One region of the Paenibacillus sp. NRS-1782 genome, then DNA from elsewhere that is predicted to be linked to it. Evidence: riboswitches for the same ligand, from Rfam matches in the RefSeq annotation. Region 1 holds a riboswitch; the other holds the start of a gene.
What was found. A riboswitch is a leader RNA that binds a small molecule or an ion and turns the genes downstream of it on or off. The one in region 1 is predicted to bind ZMP and ZTP.
Positions count from the first base shown of each region.

Region 2: another riboswitch for ZMP and ZTP. It lies ahead of ACIFQM_RS23690 (bifunctional 5,10-methylenetetrahydrofolate dehydrogenase/5,10-methenyltetrahydrofolate cyclohydrolase); the one in region 1 lies ahead of ACIFQM_RS10705 (TIGR01440 family protein).

Region 1 is NZ_JBITPH010000024.1:45,245-52,737, forward strand. It holds gene ACIFQM_RS10680 (FtsW/RodA/SpoVE family cell cycle protein) at 1-690, shown strand, start outside; gene spoIIR (stage II sporulation protein R) at 946-1,638, shown strand; gene ACIFQM_RS10690 (L-threonylcarbamoyladenylate synthase) at 1,752-2,990, shown strand; gene ACIFQM_RS10695 (manganese efflux pump MntP family protein) at 3,184-3,744, shown strand; gene ACIFQM_RS10700 (low molecular weight protein arginine phosphatase) at 3,780-4,364, shown strand; ZMP/ZTP riboswitch at 4,443-4,524, shown strand; gene ACIFQM_RS10705 (TIGR01440 family protein) at 4,752-5,339, shown strand; gene glyA (serine hydroxymethyltransferase) at 5,464-6,714, shown strand; gene upp (uracil phosphoribosyltransferase) at 7,025-7,493, shown strand, end outside.
Region 2 is NZ_JBITPH010000074.1:10,812-18,304, reverse strand. It holds gene ACIFQM_RS23715 (deoxynucleoside kinase) at 1-459, opposite strand, end outside; gene ACIFQM_RS23710 (deoxynucleoside kinase) at 456-1,079, opposite strand; gene ACIFQM_RS23705 (response regulator) at 1,261-1,860, opposite strand; gene ACIFQM_RS23700 (sensor histidine kinase) at 1,857-2,990, opposite strand; gene ACIFQM_RS23695 (fatty acid desaturase) at 3,089-4,144, opposite strand; ZMP/ZTP riboswitch at 4,364-4,448, shown strand; gene ACIFQM_RS23690 (bifunctional 5,10-methylenetetrahydrofolate dehydrogenase/5,10-methenyltetrahydrofolate cyclohydrolase) at 4,562-5,428, shown strand; gene ACIFQM_RS23685 (hypothetical protein) at 5,643-5,801, shown strand; gene ACIFQM_RS23680 (hypothetical protein) at 5,798-6,064, shown strand; gene ACIFQM_RS23675 (hypothetical protein) at 6,104-6,397, shown strand; gene ACIFQM_RS23670 (ABC transporter substrate-binding protein) at 6,427-7,449, opposite strand.

The DNA of each region.
Region 1 (7,493 bases):
GTCATTGGTATGTTATGGATTGGTAATGTGAAGGCATCCCATGCACTGATCGGATTTACCATCTTTGCGGTAGCGGTCGGCGGTGGACTTAAAGCTTATATTTCCTTTCATGATCAGATTGATACCTTTATGAAGGGGATTGGCCGTAGTCACTGGGTAGAGCGGCTGGACCCTTGGCTGGTACCGGAAAAAGCGACGGCAAAGGCATCTTACCATACCAAAAATGCCAAGCTGGCGATTGCCTCTGGCGGGATGATGGGCAAAGGCTTTTTGCAGGGGACTTCGGTGCAATCCGGTCGTGTGCCTTACACGTATGCGGATTCTATTTTTGTGGTCGTAGCGGAGGAATTTGGCTTTGTCGGCTCGTCGGTGCTGCTGTTGCTATATTTTATTTTGATACACCGAATGATCCTGATCTCGCTGGAATGCCGTGACCGTGCTGGACCGTATCTTATCGTCGGTATTGTATCCATGCTACTGTATCAGATTTTTGAAAATATCGGCGCGTTTTTGGGTATCATGCCACTGACGGGAATTACGCTCCCTTTTATAAGCTATGGGGGGACGTCGTTGCTCATTAACATGGCTAGTATTGGCTTGGTTATGAGTATTAAGGTCCACGGTCAGGAACTGGAGGACGATCTGCCACAGCCATCCAGAGTGAGTTTGGCGAAGGAGAAGAAGGCTTAATGCTATGCTTCTAAATGGATGTCACTTGATGCTTAGGGTGAGGAGAAATAGTGAGATACGAAGGGCCCAGATTGTGTGAAATCTGGGCTTTTTCGTATTCGCGGATTGCTCCGAAGCTTCGGCCCAGATCCATGTGCTTGATGTAGGGTGTATTGGGTGTTTTTAAAATGGTCTTGAACATTTTACGAGATTGATAGGTTTAGCCTCTCCCAAACCGGACAGACTGATAGACATGATATATTTGGGGGGATTGGGATGAGAAGCTGGACCAAGCAAACTGCAATGATACTATTTTGTATTTCAATATTATTGATGTCGTGGGAAGGTCAAAAAACAGATGCCGCCATGACACCAGCGATAAGAGGGTCTGTAGTGGCAGGGATGGCAACGACAGGAGCCGGCGTCATTCCTCATGATTCCATCCGATTGCGCATTTTGGCCAATTCGGATCGTCCAGAGGATCAGCTGGTAAAACGTGAAATTAGGGATACCATCGTACAACAGATGGATGCGTGGGTTGGCAAGCTAGAAAACCCGCAAAGTTTGGATCAGGCCAGAGTGCTGATTGCTGCTCATTTACCCGAGATTGACCGTTTGGTAGGTGCGGAACTGGCTCGACGGGGCATCTCGTACGATCATCAAGTAGAATTAGCAAACGTACCTTTTCCGACGAAGATGTACGGTGGGCTTGTCTATCCGGCAGGGGATTATGAAGCGCTTCGGGTCACGCTGGGACAAGGCAAAGGGCAAAATTGGTGGTGCGTGTTGTTTCCGCCGTTGTGCTTCATTGATGCAGGCAGCGGGGAAGCGGCAGCTCAAACGGTCTCGGCAAAAGCGGACCAAGGAGGCGGACGGACGAATGCTGCTGACAAGGAGCCGGAAGTACGGTTTTTTCTATGGGATGCATTGACGGGGTTGTGGGGATGGGTGAGTGGTCTTTTTGCCTAATCGTCGTAAGTTGTAGAAAAGAGAACAACGGGTGCCTGCCCCCGGTATGTTATAATGGATATAGGGTTTACAGCTACGAGACTGTATGACAATAAGATATGGGATGATCTAATATGAGTGATAAATCGAACCAAATACAAGGTATGTGCGGAGAGTCTGTGCAGAAGGGAAAATGTGAGCGGGTATTGGACGAACAGGGGCTTCATGGGCTAAAGCCGCCGTTGGCGGATTCCCATACGAAATGGTGGGACGTAAGAGGGTTGGTTGTTGAAGGGGAATCCTCTGGTGAAATGTTATTCGGACAAGTCCGTATCGCGGCGGAAAAAGGCATTCGTGAGGCTGCTGTGCTGCTGCAAGCTGGAGAGACGGTAGCGTTCCCTACCGAGACGGTGTACGGCTTGGGCGCGGATGCGCGTAGCACGGAAGCGGTAGAATCGGTATTCGCCGCCAAAGGGCGTCCTTCCGATAATCCGCTGATCGTGCATATTTCCGACCCTGCCCAGTTGGACGGCATGGTAACGGAAGTGAATGATACGGCGCGGGCGCTGATGGATGCGTTCTGGCCGGGACCGCTGACGCTGGTGCTGCCCATGATGCCGCAAGCCCTGTCGCCCCGTGTGACGGCAGGGCTGGATACGGTCGGTGTGCGCATGCCGGATCATCCGGTAGCGCTGCGTCTGATCGCAGAAGCAGGCTGTCCGCTGGCTGCGCCAAGCGCCAATCGCTCGGGCAGGCCCAGTCCGACCCTTGCACAGCATGTGCGGGAGGACCTGGAGGGCCGCATCGGCGGTATTTTGGACGGTGGCCCCACGGGGGTGGGGCTGGAGTCCACGGTAGTGCAGGCCGGTGACGACGGAATCGTCACCATCCTGCGCCCCGGCGGCGTGACGGCCGAGCAGCTCGCTGCGGTCGCTCGCGCCGTCGAGCTGGACCCTGCGCTCGCCGTCGCTTCGCCCGGCGAGGACGCCGATAGCCCGGCACCACGCTCGCCGGGCATGAAGTACACGCACTACGCGCCGCGAGGCCGCTTGAGCGTAGTGCATGGCCCGTCATCCGCTGAGGTGACGGGCTGGATTCGCGCCGCGCTGGCGGAGGCGTCCGCGCGGGGGGAGCGCACGGCGGTGCTCGCGTTCGATGAGCATGCCGCCGGCTATGCCGGAGAGTGCGTTTACACGCTGGGCAAGCTGGACGCACTCCATGAGGCGGCGCAGCGCCTGTACGGCGTGCTGCGCCGCTGCGATGAGGAAGGCGTCACCTATATTTTGGCGGAAGCCTGTCCGCCGAAAGGGTTGGGAGACGCCGTCATGAACCGCCTGCTCAAAGCTGCGGGCCATCGGATCGTCCGTCTCTAGGACGAACCGGACACTATCCAAACATTTTCCATACATGCAGTCCCCAGGGTTTACGTTTGCAATGGATTAGCCTTTTATCATAGTTATCCTCTCGCCTTATCCCGGTACAGTCACGTTCACCGTATGCTTGTACTGTTTTGCCTCTTGTCCGCATAACGTGTACAAGAGCGGACGGATACTGGGGGGATGGAGTATGCTGGCAGCCTCTGCCCATGCCGGGCAGATTGTAACGATTCTGGTCATGGCTGTAGCGCTGGGGATGGATGCGTTATCGCTGGGCGTAGGGATCGGCATGAAAGGGATACGTCTGCGGGACGTGCTGCGGATCAGCACGGTCATTGGCTTTTTTCACATTCTGATGCCATTGCTGGGTATGTTCACAGGCCATTATATGAGCTCTTTACTGGGTCATGTGACGACCTACTTTGCAGGGGGATTACTCATCCTTTTGGGCGGGCATATGGTTTATAATTCCTTCAAAGGGGACGGAGTACAGGTGCTGGACCATCGTTCGTCCTTAGGCCTTTTGCTATTTGCACTTGGAGTGAGTTTCGACTCCTTTTCTGTCGGGGTGTCACTTGGCATGTTCCAGAGTGACTTGGTACTGACCGTTCTGGCGTTTGGCTTTTGCGGGGGAGCGATGGCGATGCTGGGACTGCTGTTAGGGCGCAGGGTCAGCCGCAATCTGGGAGACTATGGAGAAGCGGTGGGCGGTGCCATTTTACTGGCGTTCGGCTTTATGTTTATGTTTTAATTATATATTATTTCAACATACGGGGGGTGAAGACGTTGAAACATATCTTATTCGTATGCACAGGGAACACCTGTCGCAGTCCGATGGCTGAGGGGATGCTGCGCAAGCTGGCTACTGAGCACGGGCTAGGATTGGAAGTGCGTTCGGCGGGAGTAGCCGCCATGGAAGGTACACCCATTTCCCGACATGCAGAGGCGGTGCTACGTGACCACAATATCTCGGATCAAATCACCTCAACTCCTTTGAATGGTGGGCTCGCCGAGTGGGCACATCTGATTTTAACCTTGACCCAAGGGCATAAGCAGCACGTCATTCAGCGCTTTCCCCAAACGGTGGGCAAAGTGTTTACGGTCAAGGAATATGTGGAGGACCGGGATTCGGTGCTGAATGATGTGCAGGAGCTGGATGGCCTGTACGCTTCACAACAACTGATGGGTTCGCTGGGTCAGGAGCTTTCGGCACGGGAGCGCGAGCGGATGATCGAACTGTGCCAACGTATTCCGGGCTTTGATATTTCCGATCCGTTCGGCGGTTCGCGTGAAGATTACGATGTCACGGCTGGGGAAATCCGAACGGCGCTGCATAAGCTGGTGGACAAGCTAAAGGCTTTGTCCGAATAAAGTTTGTATCACTCTTCTATTTTGTACGGGATCTGTTGATTTTCGGCGGCTAATCCGTTAAGATAAGGTGGAAAAACAAGAATCCGGTGTAACTGGCGACAAAAGTGGGATTAACCACGATGGAGCACCGGATATACGGCCGGTCGCCTGGGCAAAAGAGCAAATCCACATGGGCTGTGGACTGCTCTTTTTTCGTATATGAGCTAGGTCCAGCCTCCGATGGCCTTCTGTCCAGACAAATGACAATGATTCTTCCATTTTTCCTGCTCGAAATCCGATTCATCGGCTATAATATAGTCAGATTGTGATTCAGGAGAGAGTGTGTTGAACATGGTGCATAAGCCTGTGCTCAGTCTCTGTAGGGCTGTTCAACCAAAGGAGGTTCCAATGGCAGGACAATTGGGTCATGAGGTTACGCTTGAAGCGCAGACCGCTTCTGTCGTGAAGGAAATGGCAGAAGTATCCAGTCTCAAGGCTGGTCGCCTGTTGGTTATCGGCGTAAGCACCAGTGAGGTGGCGGGAAGCCGGATTGGCACGGCGGGAGCGCTCGATGTGGCGCAGCAATTGCTGGCTGGAGTGGAGTCCGTTCGCAGGGCGTACGGTTTTGATGTGGCGTTTCAATGCTGCGAGCATTTGAACCGTGCGCTGGTGGTTGAGCGAGCCGTGCTGGAGCGGCTGGGACTGACGGAGGTTGCCGCCGTTCCCGTTCGTACAGCAGGCGGATCTATGGCTACCGTCGCCTATCGTGCGCTGGAAGATGCATGTCTGGCGGCGAATGTACAGGCGCATGCGGGGGTAGACATTGGCGAGACGCTGATCGGTATGCATATGCGGACAGTTGCTGTTCCGTTTCGTCCAGGCCTTCGCTGGATTGGCGAAGCGCGTGTTACGGCGGCGTTCACTCGTCCACCGCTCATCGGCGGACAACGAGCAGTGTATAGTCTGGAGCAAGAAGGCGGCGGAAGCTGCGACTAGCATTTGTATTTTGGATTGGACAGCATGTTTGTATCTTTTTTGTATTGATGATGAGGTACCCAACATAGGAGCGGGCGCTTGCCTGTAGACCTGACAATTGACCATGGAGAGGGAGTAATAAATCATGATGGAACATCTGCGTAAGAGTGACCCGGCAGTGCTGGAAGCAATGGGACTTGAACTGAAGCGACAACGCCACAATATCGAGCTGATCGCATCCGAAAATATCGTCAGCGAAGCGGTAATGGAAGCAATGGGCTCCGTACTGACAAATAAATATGCTGAAGGTTATCCGAGCAAACGCTACTACGGTGGCTGTGAGCATGTAGATATCGTCGAGGACATTGCACGTGACCGTGCCAAAGAACTGTTCGGTGCAGAGCATGCTAACGTACAGGCTCACTCTGGAGCGCAAGCGAACATGGCGGTATATCTGGCAGCTCTTAGACCTGGAGATACCGTACTGGGTATGAACCTGGCGCACGGCGGCCATTTGACTCACGGAAGCCCGGTTAACGCCTCCGGCTTGTTGTATAACTTTGCCGCTTACGGCGTACGTGAAGACAACTTCCGCATCGACTATGATGAAGTGCGCAAGGCAGCCTTCAAGCATCGCCCTCGTCTGATTGTAGCCGGCGCGAGCGCATATCCGCGCATCATTGATTTTGAAGCCTTCGCTTCCATTGCCAACGATGTGGGCGCTCTGTTCATGGTCGATATGGCACATATCGCGGGTCTTGTGGCAGCGGGTATTCATCCAAGCCCGGTTCCACATGCTCAATTTGTAACAACAACGACTCACAAAACGCTGCGTGGTCCGCGTGGAGGTCTGATTTTGACTCGCAAAGCATGGGCGCAAGCGATTGATAAAGCTATTTTCCCGGGTACTCAAGGGGGGCCGTTGATGCATGTGATTGCATCCAAAGCCGTTGCCTTGGGTGAAGCACTCCAGCCTTCCTTCAAAACCTATGCGCAAAACGTAGTTCGCAACGCCCAGGTGCTGGCTGAGACATTGCTGGCTGAAGGCATTAACATTGTATCTGGCGGTACGGATAATCACCTGATGCTGCTGGACACGCGTAGCTTGAACATTACTGGAAAAGAAGCGGAGCATGTGCTGGATTCTGTAGGCATCACGGTGAATAAAAACGCGATTCCTTTCGACCCGACCAGTCCGTTCGTTACCAGCGGAATCCGCATTGGTACACCTGCTGCAACGTCCCGTGGTATGGATGAAGAGGCTATGGTCAAAATCGGCAAAATCATTGCCGAAACCCTCAAAAATCCGAAGGATGATACAGTATTGTCTAAAGCCAGCCAAGCTGTTGGCGAACTGACAGACAAATTCCCGATCTACCCAGGTATTCAATACTAATCTATCTGTTTGTTAAGGCTGTTTTTCCTACGTAAGTCGGAGGGGAAACAGTCTTTTTTTTGATTTCTAGCGATTCTGCCTGTTTCTGGCGAAGTATACATTTTACCTGTCATATCTTCCTCTTGACAAAAGGTTGCGGTGGCAGGTGTTAAAACAATCAAGGGAATGTTATAATAAACAGGATTTACAGGCACGCATTGCATCTGTGCTTATTTGGTTTGTACAAATAGGTTACATAGATCCTTTCCATACAGGATGTTCGATATTCTGGTGCGAAAGAACGTGACGATAATACCGGAGGGAATATATCATGGCAAAACTGGTGGTTTGTGATCACCCTTTGATCCAACACAAACTTACATTTATCCGCGATGTGCGGACCAACACCAAGGATTTTCGCGAACTGGTGGATGAAGTAGCAACATTGATGGCTTATGAAATTACGCGGGATATCCCGCTGGAGAGCATTACGGTGCAGACACCGGTTGCTGAGACAGAAGGCAAGGTTATTTCCGGTCGCATGCTGGGTCTCATTCCAATCTTGCGTGCAGGCTTGGGAATGCTGGATGGCGTTGTCAAACTGCTGCCAGCAGCAAAGGTAGGGCATGTGGGACTGTTCCGTGATCCCGAAACCTTGCAGCCTGTGGAATACTATACGAAGCTGCCTACAGACGTGACTGAGCGTGAATTGATCGTAATTGATCCGATGCTTGCAACGGGCGGATCGGCGATCGCGGCTATTGATGTGTTGAAAAAGAGAGGCTGTACCCAAATTAAAA
Region 2 (7,493 bases), on a different contig from region 1:
ACGACCGCGCTCCTCGATCCGGCTCAGTATGGATGGCAAGCTGCCCTCCAGATAGACCAGCACATCCGGGTGCGGGAAAAACGGTGTCATCACCATCGCCTCAAACAGACTGGTATACGTTTCATAATCCGTAGGGTTCATCGTCCCCTGATCGGCATGCATTTTCGCAAAAATTCCTGTGTCCTCATAAATCGAACGGTCCTGCACAAAGCCTCCACCGGACAAGAAGATGTTTTTTTGCTCCTTGAAGCGCTCGGCCAGAAAATAAATTTGCAGATGAAAGCTCCATCTTTCGAAATCGTGATAAAACTTCTCCAGATAAGGATTATGATCCACCTTCTCCAGTGAGGTTTTAAAGCCCAGGCGTTCAGCCAACGCAGCCGTTAGTGTGGATTTCCCCACACCTACCGTGCCCGCTACCGTAATCAGGGCATTCGCCGGAATGTTGTATTTATTCATTGAATAAGCTCCTTTACATCAGAAACAATCTGTTCAAATTGTGCTCGGTTTTCTACAAAATCAATCTCATTCCCGTTAACAGTCAATATCTTGGGAAAAGGAGCCTGCTTGGCGAGAAATTGTATGCCATTATCATAATCGGTGATGAGCTGCTCCAGATATGCCGGGTCCATCTCTTGTTCAAAGGAGCGCGCCCGTTTGCGAATTCTGCCCAGCAACGTATCCAAATCGGCTTTAATGTAGATGATCATATCCGGCTTAGGCATATCGTCGGTGAGCAGATGATAGATTTGGCGATATTTTTCGAGCTTCACACCCTTTAGCGTTCGCTCAGCAAAAATCAAATTTTTATAAATATGATAGTCGGAAATAACAGGCTGTGCTTTCTCGATATATTGCAGGCCAGTATCCTCCAGTTGCTTGTACCGATTGCAGAGAAAGAACATTTCCAGTTGGAAGCTCCACTCATCTATATTTTGATAAAATTTATCGAGAAACGGATTCTCCTCGACAATCTCTTTAATCATTGGCATATGCAGCTCCGTTGAAAGCAGGGAAGCCAATGTCGTTTTTCCTGCTCCAATCGGCCCTTCAACGGCTATATATGGGGCTTGTTTCATATGGTTCCGTTCCTCCTTGCACTTCGGTCCATCCCATGGACAGCTATCCTATTGTATCACAAGGAAGTAGGCTAAAGGCATATACTTTCTCTTATGTATCCTCCGATAAAACAACAAAACAGAGGAGCTATGTCTTCCTTCATAGCTCCTCTGTTTCTCCTTGGACATTTCTGCCTTACGCTTATTTAAACCAGCCTTTTTCATTAAAACGCGTAATCGCCTCAATTCGATTGCTGACACCCAGCTTATCCAGAATGACTGAAATGTAATTGCGCACCGTTCCTGTCGTTAGGTACAGCTCACTGGCAATCTCTTTGGTGTTCTTCCCATCAGCAATGAGCGACAAGACGGTCTTCTCACGCTCGGTCAGCGGGTTAACTTCCGCATAAGCATCATCGACCAGCTCTGGAGCATAAATGCGGCGGCCTGCCATAATACTTCGAATCGAGGAAGCCAGTTCTTCACTGGGACTGTCCTTGAGCAGATAACCGTGCGTGCCTGCCTTGATGGCCCGTTCAAAATATCCGGGACGGGCAAATGTGGTCAGAATCAGCACCTTGCAATTCAAGCCTTTGAGCTCCTCAGCCGCATCTAATCCGCTTTTGATTGGCATTTCGATATCCATGATGCATATATCTGGCTGATGCAGCTTGACCAGCTCTAGAGCCTCTTCCCCGTTGCTTGCTTTTCCGACTACTTTCATGTCCTCTTCCAAGTCCAGCAGGGAGGCCAAAGCACCCAGCAGCATACGCTGGTCTTCCGCAATAACGATTCGAATCATGGCCCCACCTCCTCATTTGGCTTTTCAGTGATATTCGGCACTTTTATGATCAGGGCCGTTCCCTGATCTGAACGCAGCTCCATACACCCGTTCACAAATTCGAGCCGTTCCTTCATCCCTTGCAGACCATTCCCCCGAAAGGCTGCATTTTCTCCCGTAACGCCGACTCCATTGTCCTGAATCCGAAGGGTCAGCTCCTTACGAGACGGCTCAATGGCAATGGAGCAGGCTGTAGCGCCACTGTGCTTAACCACATTGGTCACCGCCTCTTTCATGCACATACTGAGCACATTCTCGTTCATTAAGGACGTATGCTCCAGCTTCGGATCGCCCTCCAAGGTGAATTCAATGTGAGCAGCCTTTAAAATCTGCCGAATACGCAGTAATTCATCCTCTAATCGCATACCTCGCATCTGAGTGACCATTTCCCGCACTTCTTTTAACGCACTTCTCGCCGTAAGGCGAACATCGTTAATTTCAGCGTGAGCCCGCTCCGGGTACTGATCCATCAGCTTGCCAGCCAAATCACTTTTCAGTCCGATGAGTGACAGCTTTTGACCAAGAGTATCATGCAGGTCGCGCGCAATTCTTTGCCGCTCCTCTAGCTTAATCAATTCCGATATTTTCTTATTAGCATCCTCCAATTGTACTTGAAGCCGATCGCTTTTATTACGATTAAATGTAGTTATCGGAATCAAGATTACACCAAGCAGATTCAGCAGAATAAAAGGAAGCTGCTTAATAAAAACAGGATTTTCAGAAACAAAACCATAATTGATCAATCCAATGGTACAGACCATCAGCACAATATACAGTGTAGTGAATGCGGCCTTGCTTTTGATATTACCAATCAGGAAAGCGATAAATATCGAGAAATACATATAGCTGAATAACAGCGTCATGGTTATGGATATCGCAATCTGTACACTGGTCCAGAAGTAGATCAGCCAGCCTTGAGAGACAAAAGCCAGTACATAACAAGCAAAGAACACTAAAATAAAGGCGGTACCCAGCACGATATGACTTGTAGATGAGGAACTAAAATAATAGAAGGGCAGGATATAAAAGACAACCCATACATAAGGGTTAAGTCCCGTATTTCTTTGAAAAATCTGATACCATTTTTGCATCCTGCCCACCCTTTATGCTTCTTGAGATTGTTGCAAAATACTCATTTCGCTAATTCAGCTTATACCCCTTATCTTATCATACCGTGCTTCGTACAAAGTTATTTTCTTTCTGTGCTCACAACAGGTGTAGGGACGGGTTTCGTAACGGCAGCACGTTTGCTAAGCAACGGCTTCACTTGTTTAAAGGTCAAAAAGGTTTTCGTGCTTTCATCCCAAAGCCGGAACTTCAGAGATTGCAGACTTGTGCTCACCGTGATAGTCGTCGCTTTTTGAAGCTGCGGGGTGGCATCATGCGCCTTCTCCAAATTGTAATTCGGTACTTTCGGACTCAAATGATGAACGTGATGAAAGCCAATATTGCCCGTAATCCATTGCAACACCTTAGGAAGCTTATAATAAGAGCTGCCTTCTACGGCTGCATTAATATAGCTCCACTCTTCATCATGCTCAAAATACGAATCCTCAAACTGATGTTGTACATAGAATAACCAGATGCCCAGCACACCTGATACAAAAAAAATAGGTGTCTGTATCAAAACAAAATTCTGCCATCCGATGGCCCAGCACAGCAGAGCGTACAATACGACGAGGGAGACATTCGTCAAATAGGTGTTCATTTTTTCCTTGCGTTTTGCCTTCTTTGTGTTAAAGCGATAGGAAATCAAAAAGGTGTAGATCGGACCGAGTCCGAACATCCCCCATGGACTCCGGTATACACGATAAGCCATTCGTGTCCATGCAGAAGCTTCTACATACTCTTCCACCGTAAGCACCCACATATCACCTGTGCCCCGTTTGTCCAGATTACTGCTGGTTGCATGGTGAATCGCGTGGCTATTTTTCCATTGTTCATACGGGCAAAGTGTAATAATACCTGTAATTGTGCCCACAATGTCATTCAGTTTGCGACTTTTGAAGAACGATTGATGACCGCAATCATGAAAAATGATAAATGCTCGTATAACAAATCCGGAAGTAATAATAGTAATCGGAAGAGTCAGCCAATACGATACCGACAGACTAAGATAGGCGGCATACCATAGCAGGATCAGTGGACCCAGGGTATTAAAGAGTTGCAGAACGCTGGATTTCGTGTTTATTTTCTCATAGGGAGCCATATTTTTTTTCAATTGGGCTAATGGGAGTTGTGTCATACTTATTTATGATCCTCCTTTAAAATGACGCCCGTACTTTGATCTCGTCAGGCGTACATGTTGATCTAACCTCAGTATAAGGGGATACCTGTGTTGGATGTAGTCATAAACGTCAGTTCGGGAATATGACATTTGTCATATAGACAAATAACATGACCTCTTTGCCAAATGTTCACGGGTTTCCTTTCGGAAGATTATTTGTTAAAATATAAGGTAAATAACGCTGTATGTGACTGGCGAAGTCAGTGGAATCAACCACGAGGGAGCATACAATGAAAGCGTGCCGTTCGCCTGGGAGAAGTATTTGCAGAGGATTCGTCTGTCGTGACGACCTTGTGCAAATACTTTTTTTCGTTTTACAAGACCATGACACCCTGTTGATTCCATCATGCGATAAATTCAGAGGAGGTTCAGACTATGGCTATCATTATGAAATCCAAAGAAGCAGCTGACAAAGTGTATGCAACGATCCGTAACAAAGTAGAACAAATGAAACAGCAAGGGCATCGCCCTCATTTGGCAACACTGTTGGTAGAAGGTGATCCGGCATCTGCTTACTACGCCCGGACCAAGCAAAAAATAGCGGAGAAGCTGGGCATCTCCTTTCATCTTCATACCTTTGACCGCCATGTAAGCGAAGCTGAACTCCTTCACCTGATCGGTAGCCTGAACGAAGCCTCTCATGTACATGGTATTATGTTGGAATTGCCTCTTTCCCAGCATTTATCCACCTCTGCCATTAAACAATCCATCGCCCCATACAAGGATATTGATGGAATTACCCCAGGCAACAAGCTGGCTACCGTTACAGGTGAAGCCGGGTTGTATCCCGCTACGCCTCAAGCCTGCATTGAGCTGCTCAAGCATTACGGTCACACCTTGGCAGGCAAAAACGTCACCCTTGTCGGCATAGGACAGACGGTGGGACTCCCCCTTTTTCACATGCTGCAAAGAGAAAATGCCACCGTTACCGCCTGTCATGCAGGCACACGTGATATTGCAGAGCATTTGAGTCATGCAGACATTGCCTTTGTCGCAGTCGGATGCCCTGATGTGATTACACAGGATATGGTTCATCCCGGTCTGATTTTGGTAGATGCGGGAATTAACGAGACGCTGGAGGGAAAAATAGTGGGGGATGCCGCCTTGGACGTTGGAGAAAAGGTACATGCGATTTCTCCGGTTCCCGGCGGTGTCGGCACATTAACAACTGCGATTTTGTACAAGAATCTGCTCAAAGCAATAGATCTGCAACACTACTCCAGAGAGGTGGCCTATTCATGAGTGAGCTATCTTGGAGTGATTCCCTTGGACATTTCGTACGCAGTCGAATAACGGGCTAAGAAATAACCTCCAAATCCATGTCTAAGCATGGGTTTCTGGAGGTTATTTTTTTTGGAATTGATTTATTTTGGAAAACTTTTCTATATATTATTCATCAATGTATATAAGTAGATATTCTCCTTATATACATTGATGAATAAATGAGGAAAAACGCATGAAAAGACGTACTCTGTTAATCAGTATGATCGCGTTGTTATTGTTCAGTTCCAGTGCATGGGCGGCCGAAGATGAATCGACGTCCCGTATTCGTTCCTATGGTTCCGGGAGTCTGATTCAACACGATGGGAGCTTGTGGTTATTGGGCTATCCTTGAAATTCATTCCTCTGGAAGAGCTAGAAAACATCATAGACGTGCGTATTATGAATGATCATGTGCTGGCCCTAAACGCCGAAGGAACCGTATTATCCGCTGATCGAATCGAAAATGGTGGTAACTTTGCTCCTTTTCAAACCCTATCCAGCATCGAAGATGTTACAAAATTGAATAGTTACTATGAAGAAAGACCGCAATATGAGGAACGCTGGATCTTCTTGAAGAAGGACGGTACCGTATGGACATGGCCCAAGGTATTTTAAAAAAACACTACCCCCTCCGAAGCTTTATCTGCATCGCAGATTCAAGCCTTATCGGACATCAAAACAATTAAAACCAATAGGAGTTCCAATCTCGCGATTGATCGACAAGGACGGTTATGGTTCTGGGGGGTCAACAAACATGCGCAGCTTGGCATAGGGGATTATGAATTTCTCTACAGTACGCCGGTTCCTGTACAAAAGCCGATTCTCGTCCGTCTCAATGATACACCTGTCTCCCTAAGTAACGGTGTCATTACCCGCAACGGGCAGGCGTTTATTCCCCTTCGTTCTGTTTTTGACAAGCTGGGGGCCGAGGTCGCGCTCCCTATGTAGTAAAGTGCTTGCGAATGTGGATCATATACTTATTTTCTCGCTTTATTCTCTGTTTCTCTTTCAATCAGCATATCCACGATCATATCAATCTGCCCGGTAATGGCGATAGGATCATAGCGATAGTACGTATCAAAGTCGTTAAAGAACACTCTATTGTTCTTCACCGCAGGCAGGTTCCCCCACACAGCGGACGACTTCAGCTGCTTAAGCGCGTCTCCCTTTTTCTCCGGGTCATAGGTTGTCAGGAACATATAATCTGCGGCGTACTGTGGCAATACCTCCAGCGAAAGCTGTACGGTTTGTTCCTTGGAGTTGGTCGTTTTCTTCGGCATGTTCAGCTTGAGTGCATTGTATACCGCTTGTCCTCCACGACCTGCATTGTCACCGAAAATCCAAAGAGCGTTTTTGTCCGTCAGCTCATACAGACCAAAGGTAGCCTTGGGATCAATGACGCCTTTAAGACGTTCGCGGCCTTCGGCAGCCTTTTTATCAAATGCGGCAATAAATTGCTCTGCCTTCTCTTTCTCCCCGGTGATATCACCAAACAGCTTGACCGTATCGTAAATATTCGTAGTCGTTCCGTATGGAATATACAGCGTAGGTGCAATTTTGGACAATGCCTCATAGTGGGTATCCTTCATCACCACGATCAGATCGGGTTTGAGTTCCAGCGTCTTCTCCAAATGGGTCGGGTCACCCACCTCTTTGGTCCCTTTTTCCTTAAGTAAATCAATTATGAAAGGATTTTGAAAGGCCGTCGGCTCCACACCCACCACATTAGCCCCTACGGACAGTAATTCTCCGCCGTAAAAATCCGTCACAATACGCTGCGGTTTGATTGGAATTCGAATATCCCCTTTGACCGTTTTAAAGCTTCGCATCTGACCGTCTGTCGTATCAGCATTTTTCTCTCCAGTAGAAGCTGACTCTTGCTTATCTCCTGAAGATGAAGCGGAATGATTACCATTGCTGTTTCCTCCGCAAGCGCTAATGAATACAGACAATACGAGCATCATAGCAGCCAAAATAAAAAACGATGTTTTCTTCAACATATTAGCCCCCTATGTATTGTAAAAATAACCTTTTCAGTATACAT